Regions from separate parts of the Peribacillus sp. NPDC056705 genome, predicted to be linked through region 1. Evidence: riboswitches for the same ligand, from Rfam matches in the RefSeq annotation. Region 1 holds a riboswitch; the other holds the start of a gene.

Evidence for each region. Region 1 has a riboswitch for S-adenosylmethionine ahead of ACFRAK_RS01855 (O-acetylhomoserine aminocarboxypropyltransferase/cysteine synthase family protein). Riboswitches for the same ligand answer to the same signal wherever they lie in the genome.
Region 2: it holds a riboswitch for S-adenosylmethionine, as region 1 does, so the genes downstream of both, ACFRAK_RS24545 (Na+/H+ antiporter NhaC family protein) here and ACFRAK_RS01855 (O-acetylhomoserine aminocarboxypropyltransferase/cysteine synthase family protein) in region 1, are expected to answer to the same signal.

The regions. Positions count from the first base shown of each region.
Region 1 covers NZ_JBHTYI010000001.1:391,108-398,589, reverse strand. The annotation lists gene ACFRAK_RS01860 (methionine ABC transporter ATP-binding protein) at 1-201, opposite strand, end outside; SAM riboswitch class I at 355-467, opposite strand; gene ACFRAK_RS01855 (O-acetylhomoserine aminocarboxypropyltransferase/cysteine synthase family protein) at 585-1,895, opposite strand; SAM riboswitch class I at 1,995-2,100, opposite strand; gene ACFRAK_RS01850 (thioredoxin family protein) at 2,233-2,541, opposite strand; gene ACFRAK_RS01845 (toprim domain-containing protein) at 2,545-2,910, opposite strand; gene gcvH (glycine cleavage system protein GcvH) at 3,003-3,386, opposite strand; gene ACFRAK_RS01835 (arsenate reductase family protein) at 3,481-3,837, opposite strand; gene ACFRAK_RS01830 (acyl-CoA dehydrogenase family protein) at 3,979-5,766, opposite strand; gene ACFRAK_RS01825 (acetyl-CoA C-acetyltransferase) at 5,834-7,012, opposite strand; gene ACFRAK_RS01820 (3-hydroxyacyl-CoA dehydrogenase/enoyl-CoA hydratase family protein) at 7,083-7,482, opposite strand, start outside.
Region 2 covers NZ_JBHTYI010000037.1:32,526-40,007, forward strand. The annotation lists gene ACFRAK_RS24525 (LysR family transcriptional regulator) at 1-748, opposite strand, end outside; gene hutG (formimidoylglutamase) at 872-1,828, shown strand; gene ACFRAK_RS24535 (hypothetical protein) at 2,119-2,274, shown strand; gene ACFRAK_RS24540 (SOS response-associated peptidase) at 2,335-3,006, shown strand; SAM riboswitch class I at 3,276-3,383, shown strand; gene ACFRAK_RS24545 (Na+/H+ antiporter NhaC family protein) at 3,576-4,892, shown strand; gene ACFRAK_RS24550 (chromate transporter) at 5,109-5,654, opposite strand; gene ACFRAK_RS24555 (chromate transporter) at 5,701-6,330, opposite strand; gene ACFRAK_RS24560 (LysR family transcriptional regulator) at 6,585-7,463, shown strand.

The sequences.
Region 1 (7,482 bases):
CACCACAACGGATCCCTCTGTAGGAGTTTCCAATCCATTGAGCATTCTGATCAAAGTACTTTTCCCCGCTCCACTGTAACCGATGATACCGAAAATCTCGCCTTTATTTATTTCAACATTCACATTATTTACAGCCTTGATCGTCTCACTGTTTCCTTTTCCTGTTCGGAACAGCTTACTGACTTTCGTCAATGTAATCATTAATCCTCACCTCTTTTATCCAATAAAACCTATGAACTTAGTTGATTTCTTTACATTATTAGTCTGTTTCTCATATCATGCACATGTTTTCCCCATTAAAACAGAAAAAACCTTTCTGCATGAGCAGAAAGGCAGGTGAAGAAACAGGCCTTTCTCTCATCTTCCAAAGTAATTAAACTTTGTGTGAATTGGCACCTTTCCAAGGAAATCTCCTTGTCGGTTGCCGGGTTTCATCGGGCACATCCCTCCACCTCTCTTGATAAGAGCTAATATATAGAATATTTGTACATCATTAAGTTCTTTAGTATGGAGAAATTTTATCATAGATAAAAAAGGAGCGCAATGTATATTATTTCTAGTTCAAGGATGAACAGGAACTTTGCTTAAAGCGTTTTGGAAGTCAAGGAGACGATATTCGTCGCTTTTTCAATTGCCTGCTCTAAATCTTCTATTAAGTCGTCTACATTTTCAATCCCAATTGATAAACGGACTTGATCGGCACTTACACCCGCTTTCGCAAGACCCGCCTCATTCAATTGTTGATGGGTCGTACTGGCTGGGTGGATGATCAAGCTCTTCGCATCCCCTACATTCGCCACATGGGACCATAATTCCACCGAATTGATAAGTTTTGCCCCAGCTTCGCGATTACCTTGTATTCCAAAAGTCACGACAGATCCAGCTCCCTTAGGCAAATATTTATCCGCAAGGGCCTTATCGGGATGATCCTCATCACCAGGATGCGAAACCCAAGTCACGGCAGGATGGTTTTTTAAATATTCAATGACAGACTTGGTGTTTGATAGATGCTCTTTCATCCTTACATGCAGCGTTTCAAGTCCAAGCGTAAACTGGAATGCACTTTGGGCACTTAGCGCAGGGCCTAAATCACGAAGTAACTGGACTCGGGCTTTCGTTATGAATGCGGCAGGTCCAACTGCCTCGGCGTATACCAGACCGTCGTAACTTGGGTCAGGCTCCGTGAAGCCAGGGTAGTTTGGCGAGTTCCAATCGAACTTCCCTCCATCCACGATGACACCGCCTAGTGTCGTTCCATTTCCCAGAAGCCATTTTGTAGCGGAATGGATGACGATGTCCGCGCCAAAATCAATTGGTCTGCAAAGATATGGTGTTGCAAAGGTATTATCAATGATTAAAGGTATGCCGGCTTCATGGGCGATTTTCGCCACCGCTTCAATATCAAGCACCCTCAAACTTGGATTACCGATCGTTTCGGCAAAAATGGCTTTAGTTCTTGGCGTAATCGCCCTTTTGAAATTTTCAGGATCATCGGGAGAAACGAACTTCACTTTGATTCCATATTTAGGAAGAGTATTTTCAAAAAGGTTATACGTACCGCCATATAATGTAGAGGCTGAAACAATCTCATCACCTGCAGCGGCAATGTTCAGGATTGAAAGTGAGATGGCAGCCATTCCGCTTGCTGTTGCCAATCCGCCGATGCCACCTTCCAATAAGGCCATTCTTTCCTCAAAAACGCTGACCGTGGGATTATGAAGCCGTGTATATATATAGCCATTCTCCTTTAGGCCAAATAAATTCGCTGCATGGTCGGTGTCTTTGAACAAGTATGCATTGCTTTGGTAGATAGGAACTGCACGGGCACCTGTTTCATCAGTTTGCAGACCGCCATGAACACTCAATGTTTCGAAACGCAACTTTTTCCCTGACATATGGTTTCACCTTTTTCTATGGATTTAGTTGGAATTATATGATATCTGGCCTTTTATAAACAAAAAAACCACTTCAACAAGAAGAGGTCTCAAGAACACACCTCATCTACCAGAGCCAACACTCTGCTGGAATTAGCACCGTATATAAAATTATACCGGTTGCCGGGCTTCGTCGGGCCAGTCCCTCCGCCACTCTTGATAAGAACTATTAAATTCTGCCATTACTTAATTCAAAATATATCATTTTAGAATAAATCAGTCAATTAATTGTTAGAATATTCTTTGTTTAATTCAAATGTCCGCAACAAAGAAACCAACCACGGCTCTGATTGGTTTCTTAGCTGATTTCCTTAAGCAATCCGTACAAATAAGGAACGGATTGAAAGGCATATATTTTTTTGTGCAGCTTTCCTTTTTTGAAAAGCAATAAACAGGGCACACTTTCGATTTCATATGATTCGGCAATTGCTTGGACATAGTTCATATTCATTTTGCCTGCCTTCAATTCCGGGAACAGCTCCAAGGATATCGTCAGCATCTTGGAGGCGACCTGACAAGTGCCGCATAAAGGCGTATATAAATATAAGCAAAAGGTTTCCCCATTTTCAACAGCAAGCTTACACTCTTCTTCTTTCCATTCCTGCATCAATTAGTCGTTCACCCTTTGACTTAAAAATTTCATTTTCACATTCATATTGGCAGATAGTAGCACAGTTGCGATATGATGTTCGGGTGAGCTTTCCACTTCTTTGTACATTTTATTAATATACAGGTGGTTCGCTTCCGGCATTTCCCTTCGGAACTGCTTCCGCAGCTTTTCTCCTGATTCATCTGCGTCAAAAAGGAGATAAACATCACGATCCATCAATTCATCCACTAATTCATCCAGCTTAGTTAATGATATGGTCCCATTTGTACATCTTATTTCCACATCTTCATTTAAAACGGAGGCAACTTTTCTTCTATCGGAACTGCCTTCTACAATGATCACTTTATCGAATTCGCCCCACTCCATGTCATCACTCCATCTCATGAATTATGTGCGCAACTGCCGCTGTATAAAATGAAAAAGAGAGCAGGCCTATTCAGTCCCCCCTCTCCTTCTTTTTAACCGTTGATTAAACTCTCATACTCTTCGGCGCTCATCAAGTTTTCAATATCATTGCTATTAGATGGTTCAAGCACGACCATCCATGCCTTTTCATAAGGAGACTCATTTACATATTCAGGGTTGTCACTTAAATCTTCGTTTACTTCAACAACCTTGCCACTGATAGGTGCATAAAGCTCAGAAACGGTCTTAACGGATTCAACACTTCCAAATGGTTCGTTCGCTTTCAATTCATCGCCGATTTCCGGAAGCTCAACGAATACGATGTCCCCAAGCTCGGACTGTGCGAAAGCTGTAATCCCAATGCGCACTGTTCCATCTTCCGTTTTGACCCATTCATGTTCTTTAGTGTAACGAAGTTCTTTTGGTGTTGTCGTCATTATTAACCCTCCATATGTACATCTTATTTATCTATTTCATTATAAGGTAGATAGTGTGTTTAAGTAAGGAATTAACCAAATATTTTGTGAAATTTCAGTTCCAAACCTGTTCGAATTGCTCTTCTTTGAAACCTACCGTCACTTTAGTGCCATCTGTAACAATCGGCCTTTTCAGAAGCATGCCATCCGTGGACAATATATCAAGCATCTCTGCTTCAGTAGCTTCTTTCAGCTTATCCTTTAAGCCCAGCTCCCGATATTTTTGACCGCTAGTATTGAAGAACTTCTTCAATTCCAAATTGCTGATTTTATATAGTTTTTCTATTTCTGTTCGCGAAGGCGGATTTTCAGCTATATGGATCGCTTCATATTGCAGTTCATGATTATCAAGCCACTTCTTCGCGTTACGGCATGTGCCGCATTTTGGGTACCAATATAATGTTAAGCCCATCATTTCACCACCTATCAATAGAATACCCGTTTTCAGCACGCAATACAACGAAATATCTTTTGAATTTCCGTTGCGATTTCATCAAAGGAAATAAAGGGAATGCCTTTACGGGCATTCCCTTTACAGATTCTGATTCATTGCTTATAGAGCATATTTTTCCGCTTCGATCACCTTTACGGAGGCTTCACGTTTTTTCGCAATGACATTGATCGGATTGTGTCTTGTCAGCTTGCGGAGCGACGAAAGCATGATTCGAAGAGTATCGCCTGTTTCCACCGCAATTAACGTTTCTTTTGCATGCTGTTCTATTTCATTGAAAGCTTCCTGAACGAAGATTTCAGTGTAAAGCACTTTTTGTTTGTTCTTCTCCAGGCCTGTAGCTGCAATAGCTTTTTCCGTACGCAATACCACGGATTCAGCTGCATAGGCAAGGGATACGATATCGGCAATGTTTGAGAGGATTTCTTGTTCTTGATCAAGAGTTTTGCCGTATTTCTGTGCCGCTAGGCCAGCTGCCAAAATACCGATTTTCTTAGCGTTCCTAACAAGCATCTTTTCTTGTGCCAGTGGCTCATCGCCAGGCTCTTCCGGCATCATCATCATTAATTCCTCTTGCAAGCCTTGGGCTTTTTGAAGAAGCGGCAATTCCCCTTTAAGTGCTTTCTTCAGAAAAGTTCCCGGGACAAGCAGTCGGTTGATTTCATTTGTACCTTCAAAGATCCGGTTAATACGGGAATCGCGATATGCTTTTTCAATTTCATACTCCTGCATGAAACCATAACCGCCATGAAGCTGTACGCCTTCGTCCGTAACATAATCCAATACTTCGGAAGCGAAGAATTTATTCAATGAACACTCAATGGCATATTCAGCAACTGCGGCCGCCATTGATTTCCCATCTTTCACTTGCTCATCCGTCAATTTGCTTTGTCTTTGATCATAAAGGCCAACGGTGCGATATACAGAGCTTTCTGCAGCATAAATTTTAGCGGCCATTGTTGCAAGTTTTTCTTTCGTCAAGTTAAAATCGGAAATTTTCGTTTTGAACTGTTGACGTTGATTCGTATAAGCAGCTGTAATCTCAAGGGCACGTTTAGATCCGCCGACCGCACCAACGCCTAATTTATAGCGGCCGATATTCAGGATATTGAAAGCGATGACATGCCCTTTTCCGGCTACACCCAAAAGGTTTTCGACTGGTACATGTACGTCTTCAAGTATTAATGTACGTGTTGATGAGCTTTTGATTCCCATTTTCTTTTCTTCAGCGCCAGTTGATACGCCTTTATAATCACGCTCAACAATGAAAGCCGAGAATTGTTCGCCGTCGATTTTGGCGTATACACAGAAGACATCTGCAAAACCTGCATTTGTAATCCATTGTTTTTCACCGTTTAAAATATAGTGTGTTCCTTCCGAATTCAATTTCGCCGTCGTTTTTGCTCCCAAGGCATCTGAACCTGAGCTTGGTTCCGTTAAGGCATACGCAGCAATCTTCTCACCTGTCGCCAGTAAAGGGAGGTATTTTTTCTTTTGTTCTTCATTCCCGAATAATACGATCGGCAAAGATCCGATACCTACATGTGCACCATGTGTAATTCCGAACCCGCCTGCAAGCGCCATTTTTTCCGTGATCAATGCCGAACTGATTTTATCAAGACCCAATCCGCTGTATTCCTCAGGAACATCAGCACCAAGTAAACCAATTTCTCCTGCATGCTTCAGTAATTTAACGGAACGGTCAAATTCATGGTTTTCTAAATGTTCAACCTGCGGCAGAATTTCATTCACTACGAAATCTTCCGCAGTCTTGGCGATCATTTTATGCTCATCAGAATAATCTTCCGGTGTAAACACTTGATCATACGTAATATCTTCCACTAAAAAGGCTCCGCCTTTAATGAGGTTACCTGTAGTTTGATTTGACATGTTATTTCCTCCTAAGTATTTAAGATGGTAAGCCCGCCGGAAGCATGAGATTCCGGTAGGCGTGGGATTACGCCAATAATTCAAATACTCCAGCAGCACCCATTCCGCCGCCGATGCACATTGTCACGACTCCGAACTGTTGGTTTCTGCGCTTCATTTCATGAAGCAGGCTTAATGTCAATTTTGCTCCCGAACATCCTAGTGGATGGCCTAAAGCGATTGCTCCGCCATTTACATTGACAATCTCTTCATTCAATCCGAGCTCACGAATGATTTGGATGGATTGGGAAGCAAAGGCTTCATTCAATTCAAATAGACCAATATCCGATAACTCAAGACCTGCCAGTTTCAAAGCCTTAGGAATGGCTGCAATCGGTCCGATGCCCATAATTTCAGGCGGTACTCCTGCTACAGCAAAGGAAAGGAACTTACCCATCGGTTTCATCCCTAATGAAGAGGCCTTTTCCCTATCCATGACCATGACAGCGGCTGCACCATCACTCGTTTGTGATGAATTCCCTGCTGTTACGGATCCTGTAACAGAGAATGCAGGTCTCAGTTTTTTCAACACTTCAGCAGTCGTACCTGGACGAACGCCCTCATCCTGTGTAAAAGCAAATGACTTTTCCTTTAATTTAAGATCTGGTCCCACTGAACGGAGGGTCACTTCAACCGGTACGATCTCATCGGAAAACTTTCCTTCTGCAATGGCCTTAGCAGCCTTTTGATGACTTCTAACAGAAAATGCATCTTGATCTTCACGGGAAATGCCGTATTTTTTTGCAACGGCTTCAGCAGTGTGACCCATGCCCATATAATACTCCGGTGCCGTTTCCGCAAGCCTCGCGTTCGGACGTGTTACATGGCCCATCATAGGCAAAAGGCTCATGGACTCCGCTCCGCCTGCAATGACTGTATCACTTTGGCCGAGCATGATTCTTTCCGCTCCATAAGCGATACTTTGCAACCCGCTTGAACAGTAACGATTAATCGTTATGGCCGGTACTGAATAAGGCAATCCTGCCAATGCCCCAATGTTACGCGCCATGTTCAATCCTTGCTCCGCTTCAGGCATTGCACAACCGATAATCAGGTCATCTATGGTGCCTTCATAATCCCCTGCCCGCTTTAACGTTTCCTTTACAACAAGAGCCCCTAAATCATCAGGACGTACACTAGCAAGAGAACCTTTTTTCGCTCTTCCTACCGGAGTCCTTGCTCCAGCTACTATTACCGCTTCTTTCATGAGGATCCCCCTTACTCATTTTTAAGCTATCGATCTATTAATCTTCGTTTTTTGCCATATCATCTATTCATCAATTACGGAGCGGTTTACCTTTAACAAGCATGTGCTGCATCCTTGCCTGGGATTTCGGAGTCGAAATCAGTTTTAGGAATGCCTGCTTTTCTAGGTTCAAGATATACTGTTCATCTACTTCCGTGCCAAATGGGAGTTTTCCTCCTGCCAGGACGTATGCAAGCTCTTTGGCTATGACAAGGTCATGATCTGATAAGAATCCTGAAAGGCGCATGGATTCCGCCCCTAATAGGAGTGTGGCATATCCAGTTTCACCTACGACAGGAATCTTTGTGCGGGCTGGAGCGGTATAACCTTGTTCATGCATGGAAAGTACCGCCTGTTTCGCATCATATAGCTGATGATCCGCATTCACGCTTATTCCATCAGCTATATTAAGGAAATTATTCTCTCTCGCT
Region 2 (7,482 bases), on a different contig from region 1:
GGGCAGCGGATCTTATATAGTTTTCCGGTAAAATTGTAACCCCAAGCCCTGCTTCCACCAAACTGCAAGCCGTTTCAAGCCTTTCTATTTCGTATAGGATATTGGGAATTGCATTTTCATCCTTAAATGCTCTTAAGATATCATCTCTTGTTTGAAATCCAGTTGTACTGATGATCAATTCTTTCTTTGCTATGTCTTGGAAAGTGATGGACTCTTTTCCGTTTAAATCGTCATCTTTATGGATCAAAAGCATGAATCTTTCATTATAAAGGGGAGTGGACAGAATTTCATCGTTGTTGATGGGCTGGTTCGTGATGGTGAAATGAACATTATACCGATTTAACGAATCGAAAACCTTCTCTTCCCCTAATATTTCCCTGACTTTTATATGAATTTTAGGATAATTGATTTTAAAATTCCTGATGATCTTCGGGAACCAAAATTTGAATGATTCTATGGAACCTATTGATACGGTTCCGCTTCCGACATCCTTCATTTCTTTAAGCTCCACCTGCATATTATCGAATCTTCTTAACAGATCAACAGATCTCGTATAGAAAATCTCCCCTGCTTCTGTAAGCTCAAGTCCCCTTGTATTGCGTTCCAAAAGCTGAAAATCAACTTCATTTTCTAATTTCAATATGGCATTACTTAGGGAAGGTTGTGATATATGCAGCGTTTTTGCTGCTTTTGAGAAATTCTTTTCCCGGACAATTGTAGTGAAATATCGAAGTTGACGAAGATCCATATATTCTCCTTTCTATAGTCTTAAACTATAGATATATTGAAATTTTGTATTGGTAATTATATATTATCTCATTTATAATTTTGAAAAAAGATATTTCGGAATTTTTTAAATAAAGGAGAAATTATGTATACAAATCCGACTTTAAATTATTGGAATGGAAGAATTGATTCCCAATCTGACATGGACAGCTTCAGGTACCACCAAAGAGTACGTTTGGCACCGATTTCGGAATTGGCCATCTCTTCCAATTCATCCAGGACCTTTGGATTGATTGGCTTCAAATGTGATGAAGGCGTCAAAAGGAATAAAGGCAGGATTGGTGCAGCAGAAGGGCCTGATCATATTAGGCAGTCATTGGCGAAATTACCCTGTCATTTACCTTCCCAAACCGAGCTGGTGGATGCTGGTGATGTAATATGTGAAGGTTCAGAGATGGAGGCCGCTCAATCCCAACTGGGTTCGGCTGTTACCCGGATATTGGAGAGTAAAGCGATTCCTATCATACTTGGCGGAGGGCATGAAACCCTGTATGGCCATTATCTTGGGATTAGGAAATCCATTGGACCAAAAGCTAGCTTGGGAATCATTAATATTGACGCTCACTTTGATATGAGGCCTTATGAAAAAGAGAGTTCATCAGGAACGATGTTTAAGCAAATTTTGGACGAAGATAAAAATTGTGGCTATTTATGTGTCGGAATTCAGAAGCAGGGGAATACGAAGGCACTGTTTGAAACTGCCGAGAGAAGTAAGGTCGATTACATATTGGAAGAAGATTTGTCATTGAATGAAATGGATGAAACTAAGCGGCGGATAAATGAATTCGCTAAGGAATATGACTACATTATTCTTACATTATGTACAGACGTTATTGATTCAGCCTACGCACCTGGGGTAAGTGCTCCATCGCCTTTTGGACTGAATCCGAAATTGGTCCGTGCCATTATCAGGCATATCGTATCGAATGAAAAGATCCTCTCCTTTGATATCTCGGAAGTGAATCCTTCGTTGGATGAAAATAATATAACCGTTACATTGGCAGCACATTTAATAAATGAGGTTTTACTTCATTTTAAATAATGAATGGCTTTCCTAAAATGCCATCTCCATAATCATCTATCTGTATTGAAGCGAAAAACCTTTTACAGCGCCTGACTGTCCATGATTCATTCATGGGCAGTCTTTTTTACGCCGCCAATTCAAGGATTCATGCTCCCGGGCTTTGTTCGACTAACCCTTTAAGGTGTAAAGGAACCTCCATGCTGCCTCTTCATTAGAAGATTAACCATGACTCTGCCAGAGTTCAATACTGATACTTGTGGATTTTTAGTTTATAATAACAACCATCTAGCCTATTGAGGGGGGATTCCATGAATGAATATAAAGTAACGGTAAGGAATGGCAGTACCTTGATTTTGTCGGAAATCATTAAAGCTGAAGATGAAAGAGAAGTCCTTGGCACCCTTTTGATTTCCAGCGAATTATTTAATCAGCCATTTACCGACATCAGGATTTTAGAACACTGATTTGTGCCTGCTTGTTCCATTTGTTACACTGTAATAAATCTTAATACGGTAGGCGATATTATGTGTGGACGTTTCACCCTTTTCACTGACATTGAAGAAATAAAAGATCGGTTTGATATACAAGGATCATTTGATGAGGAATACCAATTCAGCTACAATATTGCTCCCTCCCAATCCGTGTTATCCGTCATTAATGACGGGGCAATGAACCGACTTGGATATCTTCGGTGGGGACTCATTCCATTCTGGGCAAAAGACGAAAAAGTTGGCTATAAAATGATCAATGCCAGAGCGGAAACCATTGCAGAGAAAGCAAGCTTCAAGAATGCGTATAAGAAGAAGAGATGCTTGATAATCGCTGACTCATTTTACGAATGGAAAAAGACACCAGAAAGAAAAATACCGATGCGAATAAAAATGAAGAATCATGCTCCATTTGGAATGGCCGGTATATGGGAATCCTGGAAATCTCCCGAAGGCCTCAGCATTTACACGTGCTCCGTTATAACAACCGTTCCTAATGAGCTGATGACCAGCATTCATGATCGTATGCCTGTAATCCTTAAACCAGAAGATGAAAAAGATTGGTTGAATCCATCCATTAATGATCCTGCATATCTGCAGCAGTATTTAAAGTCATTCGACTCAGAACAAATGGAAGCTTTTGAGGTATCGACTGATGTGAACTCGACTAAAAAAAATTCACCTAATCTAATACAACAAATTTGCTGAGAGGTCATTAGACCTCTTTTTATATTAATTCCGCCCGGATAAATATCAGTGGAAGACTCATTGTACTGATTAACTGCAAACAGTAAGAAGTGCATGTGAATACTATAAAACTAAACCTTGCGAAAATAGACAAAATGCTGTACTCTTATATTTGCTTTTCAAAACGACTTCGATGTCGCTTTAACAAACACAGATGGTTACAGCAAGTTTCCAGTTTGGTACTTTTCTGACAGGTATCGTAATAGTTGATAAATTATATAATTTTGATCTTCTTATCAAGAGAGACGGAGGGACTGGCCCGAAGATGTCTCGGCAGCGGACTTAATGGGAGTGCTGTGCCAAATCCAGCAGGCTGATTTTCGCCTGAAAGATAAGGAGGGTGTTTTTTATAAATTAAAAGACCTCTTCTTGTTTTAATAGAAGGGGTCTTTTTTATGCTGACAGCTGTTTTTTTTTGCTATAGCTCCATCACTGGATAATCAAGCTCAAATTGGCGTTATTTGCGAAAACTGTTAAAAGAATAAAGGCTATGACACATGTCATGGGAAAAATAAAAAGAGGTGTACATCATGAGTGCAAACAATAAAGGGAATCCATGGGCATTGATTCCATTTGTCGTATTTTTAATTTTATTTATAGGGTCCGGAATCGTCACTAAAGATTTTTATTCATTTCCGGTGATTGTAGCCATTTCTATTGCATCAGCAGCTGCATTGGCAATGAATCGGAAAGAAAGTTTCAATCAAAAGGTTGATATTTTCTGTAAAGGTGCCGGTGACGCTAATATTATGTTAATGGTAATCATTTTCCTTTTAGCCGGCGCTTTTTCCGAAGTTGCGAATGGTATGGGGGCAGTTGAATCAACCGTGAATCTTGCCTTAGCGGTTTTTCCGCAAAATCTTTTAATGGTAGGGATATTCATTATCGCTTGTTTTATTTCCCTATCTATGGGAACGAGCATGGGAACGATTGTAGCCCTAGCACCTATCGGGGTGGGAATTAGCGAGCAAACCGATATTTCGCTTGCCCTCTCAATGGCGGCCGTTATTGGTGGTGCGATGTTTGGGGATAACCTATCCTTCATTTCAGATACGACAATCGCTGCAGTTCGAACACAGGGAACGAAAATGAAGGATAAGTTTAAGGTGAATTTTTTCATCGTTTTACCTGCGGCCATCATCACATGTGCTATCCTAGGAATATTAACGATGGGTGAACAAGCCGACATCACCCAAAATTCTTATAATTGGGTGAAGATTCTTCCATACCTTTGCGTATTGATCACTGCATTGGCAGGAGTCAATGTGTTCCTGGTCCTATCCATCGGAATCGTCCTTGCCGGAATTATCGGCTTGGCGGATGGAAGTTATCAACCGTTGGGTGTCATTCAAAAAGTTGGTGAGGGAATGGCGGGAATGTATGAAATCTCCTTCCTTGCCATTTTAATTGCAGGTATGGTTGCTGTAATCAAACATAATGGTGGCATCGATTATCTACTCCACCTCGTGACACGAAATAGCAAATCAAAAAAAGGGGCGGAATTCAGCATTGCCGGGCTTGTTGGTTTGACGAACCTTTCAACGGCAAATAACACGATTTCGATTATCATTGCCGGGCCACTTGCCAAAAACATCGCTGAAAAGTATGGGATTGATCCGCGTAAATCGGCGAGCATCCTTGACGTTTTTGCCTGTTGTATCCAAGGGGTGATTCCATATGGGGCACAGCTGCTTGTTGCAGCAGGGGTAGCAAAGATCTCTCCCATAAGCATCTTGCCGTATTCATATTACCCAATACTAATTGGACTTTGTGGAGTCGTTGCCATCTTGATTGGTTATCCACGGTTTCAGTCGGGAAATGATGAATCGAAGAAACGGACTTATTAAAAAGAGGATAATAATGAAAAAAACACCCTGAATCATTGGATACAGGGTGTTTTCTGTATGGGTGAAATCTTCCCACTTATGTCAGTATAAGTGTTCATAAAGTAATCAATTCATCTGCTAGGGATTTCTTTAATTTATGGTAAACAACTTATTTCATAACCAAAATAACTGCTTCATTCCGGTTCATATTATTAATCGTTTTGCGTGCGGCATTTGTCATGAATAGAGGACAACACCAACTAAACCAGAAAGTATAATTACATAAGCTGGGTGCCAGCGTAATTTCATTAGGGCAAATAACGATAATCCAAAAACGAGTAATAAGCTTATCGTATGCCATGAAAAGTTTGGGGCTATCATATGATTGGAAAGTGCTAAACTGATTGCTGCAAAGAGGATTAAACTGGTGACAATGGGTCTTAATCCATAAAACATGGATTGAATAACTGGATAATGATTCAATTTGCTGAAGAAGGTGGCTATAACGGTCACGAATATAATAGCAGGTAGCAAGATTCCGAGAGCGGATGATATGGCTCCTGCTAATCCAGCAGTCGAATAGCCAACGAGAATGGCACTATTGGCTGTGACAGGTCCTGGGGACATCCCGGAAATGGCGATTATATCGGTAAATTGTTGCGTCGTCATCCATCCATGCTGTGAGACTTCCGATTCTATTACGGGAATCATGGCGTATCCGCCCCCGAACGATACAAAACCGATAATAAAGAAGGTGCTAAACAACTCCCACAATTCCATCATTCTATCACACGCTTTCTTGAAAATTAGTTAGCCCTTTTTGATTTACCTATATGCCAGCACCCATGTAAGGTTCGAAATCATTTTCTTCTTTTGTCATATCTTTTCTGTCCAACTTGATATCGTATCCTGATTTTCTCTTGATGGAGATTGTTACAATACCCGCTATAGCTCCTGCCACTATAACGATCACAGGGTGAAGAAAGAAGAGGACCGGAATTCCTGCTAATAAAATACAGAAAGTTGATTTGTCTACAACAGCCGTTTTTCCTATCTTGATAGCCGCATAGGCGATGGTGGCTACTATGGAAGCTCTGATCGATATGAATGCGGATTCTATCTTCGGATTATCCTGAATGAAAAAATACAAAATGCCTAGGAGCAGAACAATTAAAAAGGTAGGTAATGAAACACCGATCATGGCTGCCATTGCCCCCTTCATTCCGGCAATTCGATGGCCGATAAAGGTGGCGGAGTTAATGGCGACAGCTCCCGGTACGGACTGAGATAATGCAAAAACATCCGTAACTTCTTCGCTTTTCATCCATTTCCTCTTTTCGACCACTTCTTTTTCGATTAATGGGATCATCGCAAACCCGCCTCCGAATGTGACAGGTGCTATTTTAAAAAAGGTCCAAAATAAAAGGAAAAGAGTTTTCCATTGTCCTTTCATTGACATCAGTCACTTCCTTTGCCGCTAAGTTTAAATCTTATTACTAACATATCAAAGAAAAAGGAATGGGTAAATTGCAACAAAATCATCGGGTATAACAAAACGTTATACCTAGAAGATTTATCCGTTTTATAAAGAATGCCGCCAATAATTTAATAGCCTCACTTATTCAGGGATGCAGCACTCTTTTTTCATTTCACCATTTACCTTTATGATGCTATCATTTTAATGAACTATCTAAAAACATGGAGGTCGTTTTCTTGAAATTAGAAAATCTAAAAATGTTTTGTTTAGTGGTGGATGAAGGAAGCATAAGCCAGGCAGCGAGGTTAAGTTTCCTATCTCAACCCGCTGTAACAAGACAAATCCACCAACTGGAAAATTATTATAACACTTTGTTATTCGACCGTGAGGAAGGAAGGCTGAGAGTTACAGAGGCAGGAAAGTTGTTATACCCTTTTGCAAAAGCTATTGTAAATGACTTCAACCATTCAAAAGAAGTGATTCAGCAATCAACAGGCAAGTATAATGCAAACCTCATAGTAGGGGCATCCTTGACCATCGGTGAGTATTTGTTGCCGAGCTTGCTTGGAAGATTCAAAAAACAACAGCCTGAAATAAAAGTGACATTAACGATAAAAAATACCCCCCGGGTTCTGCAGGATCTTACAAATGATGTCATTGATTTGGCCTTGGTGGAAGGGCTTGTGGAAAACAGCGATTTTATTGTAGACAAGTTCGCCGAGGACGAATTGATATTGGTATGTCCATCCGACCACCCCTGGAAAGACAGAAAAGAAATTCAGCTTGAGGAATTGGGGAATGAAAGAATGATTTGGCGTGAATCCATTTCAGGAACAAGGCTTATAGTAGAAAACATGTTAAGGGAGCATGGGGTTTTAGAAAAAATAGAAAGCTACATGGAGATTGGCAGCACACAAGCGATAAAAAGTGCGGTTGAAGCTGGACTTGGAATCAGCATTCTGCCCAGGTTGACAGTGGCCAGGGAATTGGAGCAAGGCTTTTTGCGGGAAGTGTCAATTTCCAGAATAGATATAACAAGAAATTTATGGCTAGTCAGGAAAAACAATCGTTTTAATAAAATAGGGGTGTCTAAATTTGTTCATTTTCTTCAATAAGGAGGAAAGACACTTTGGT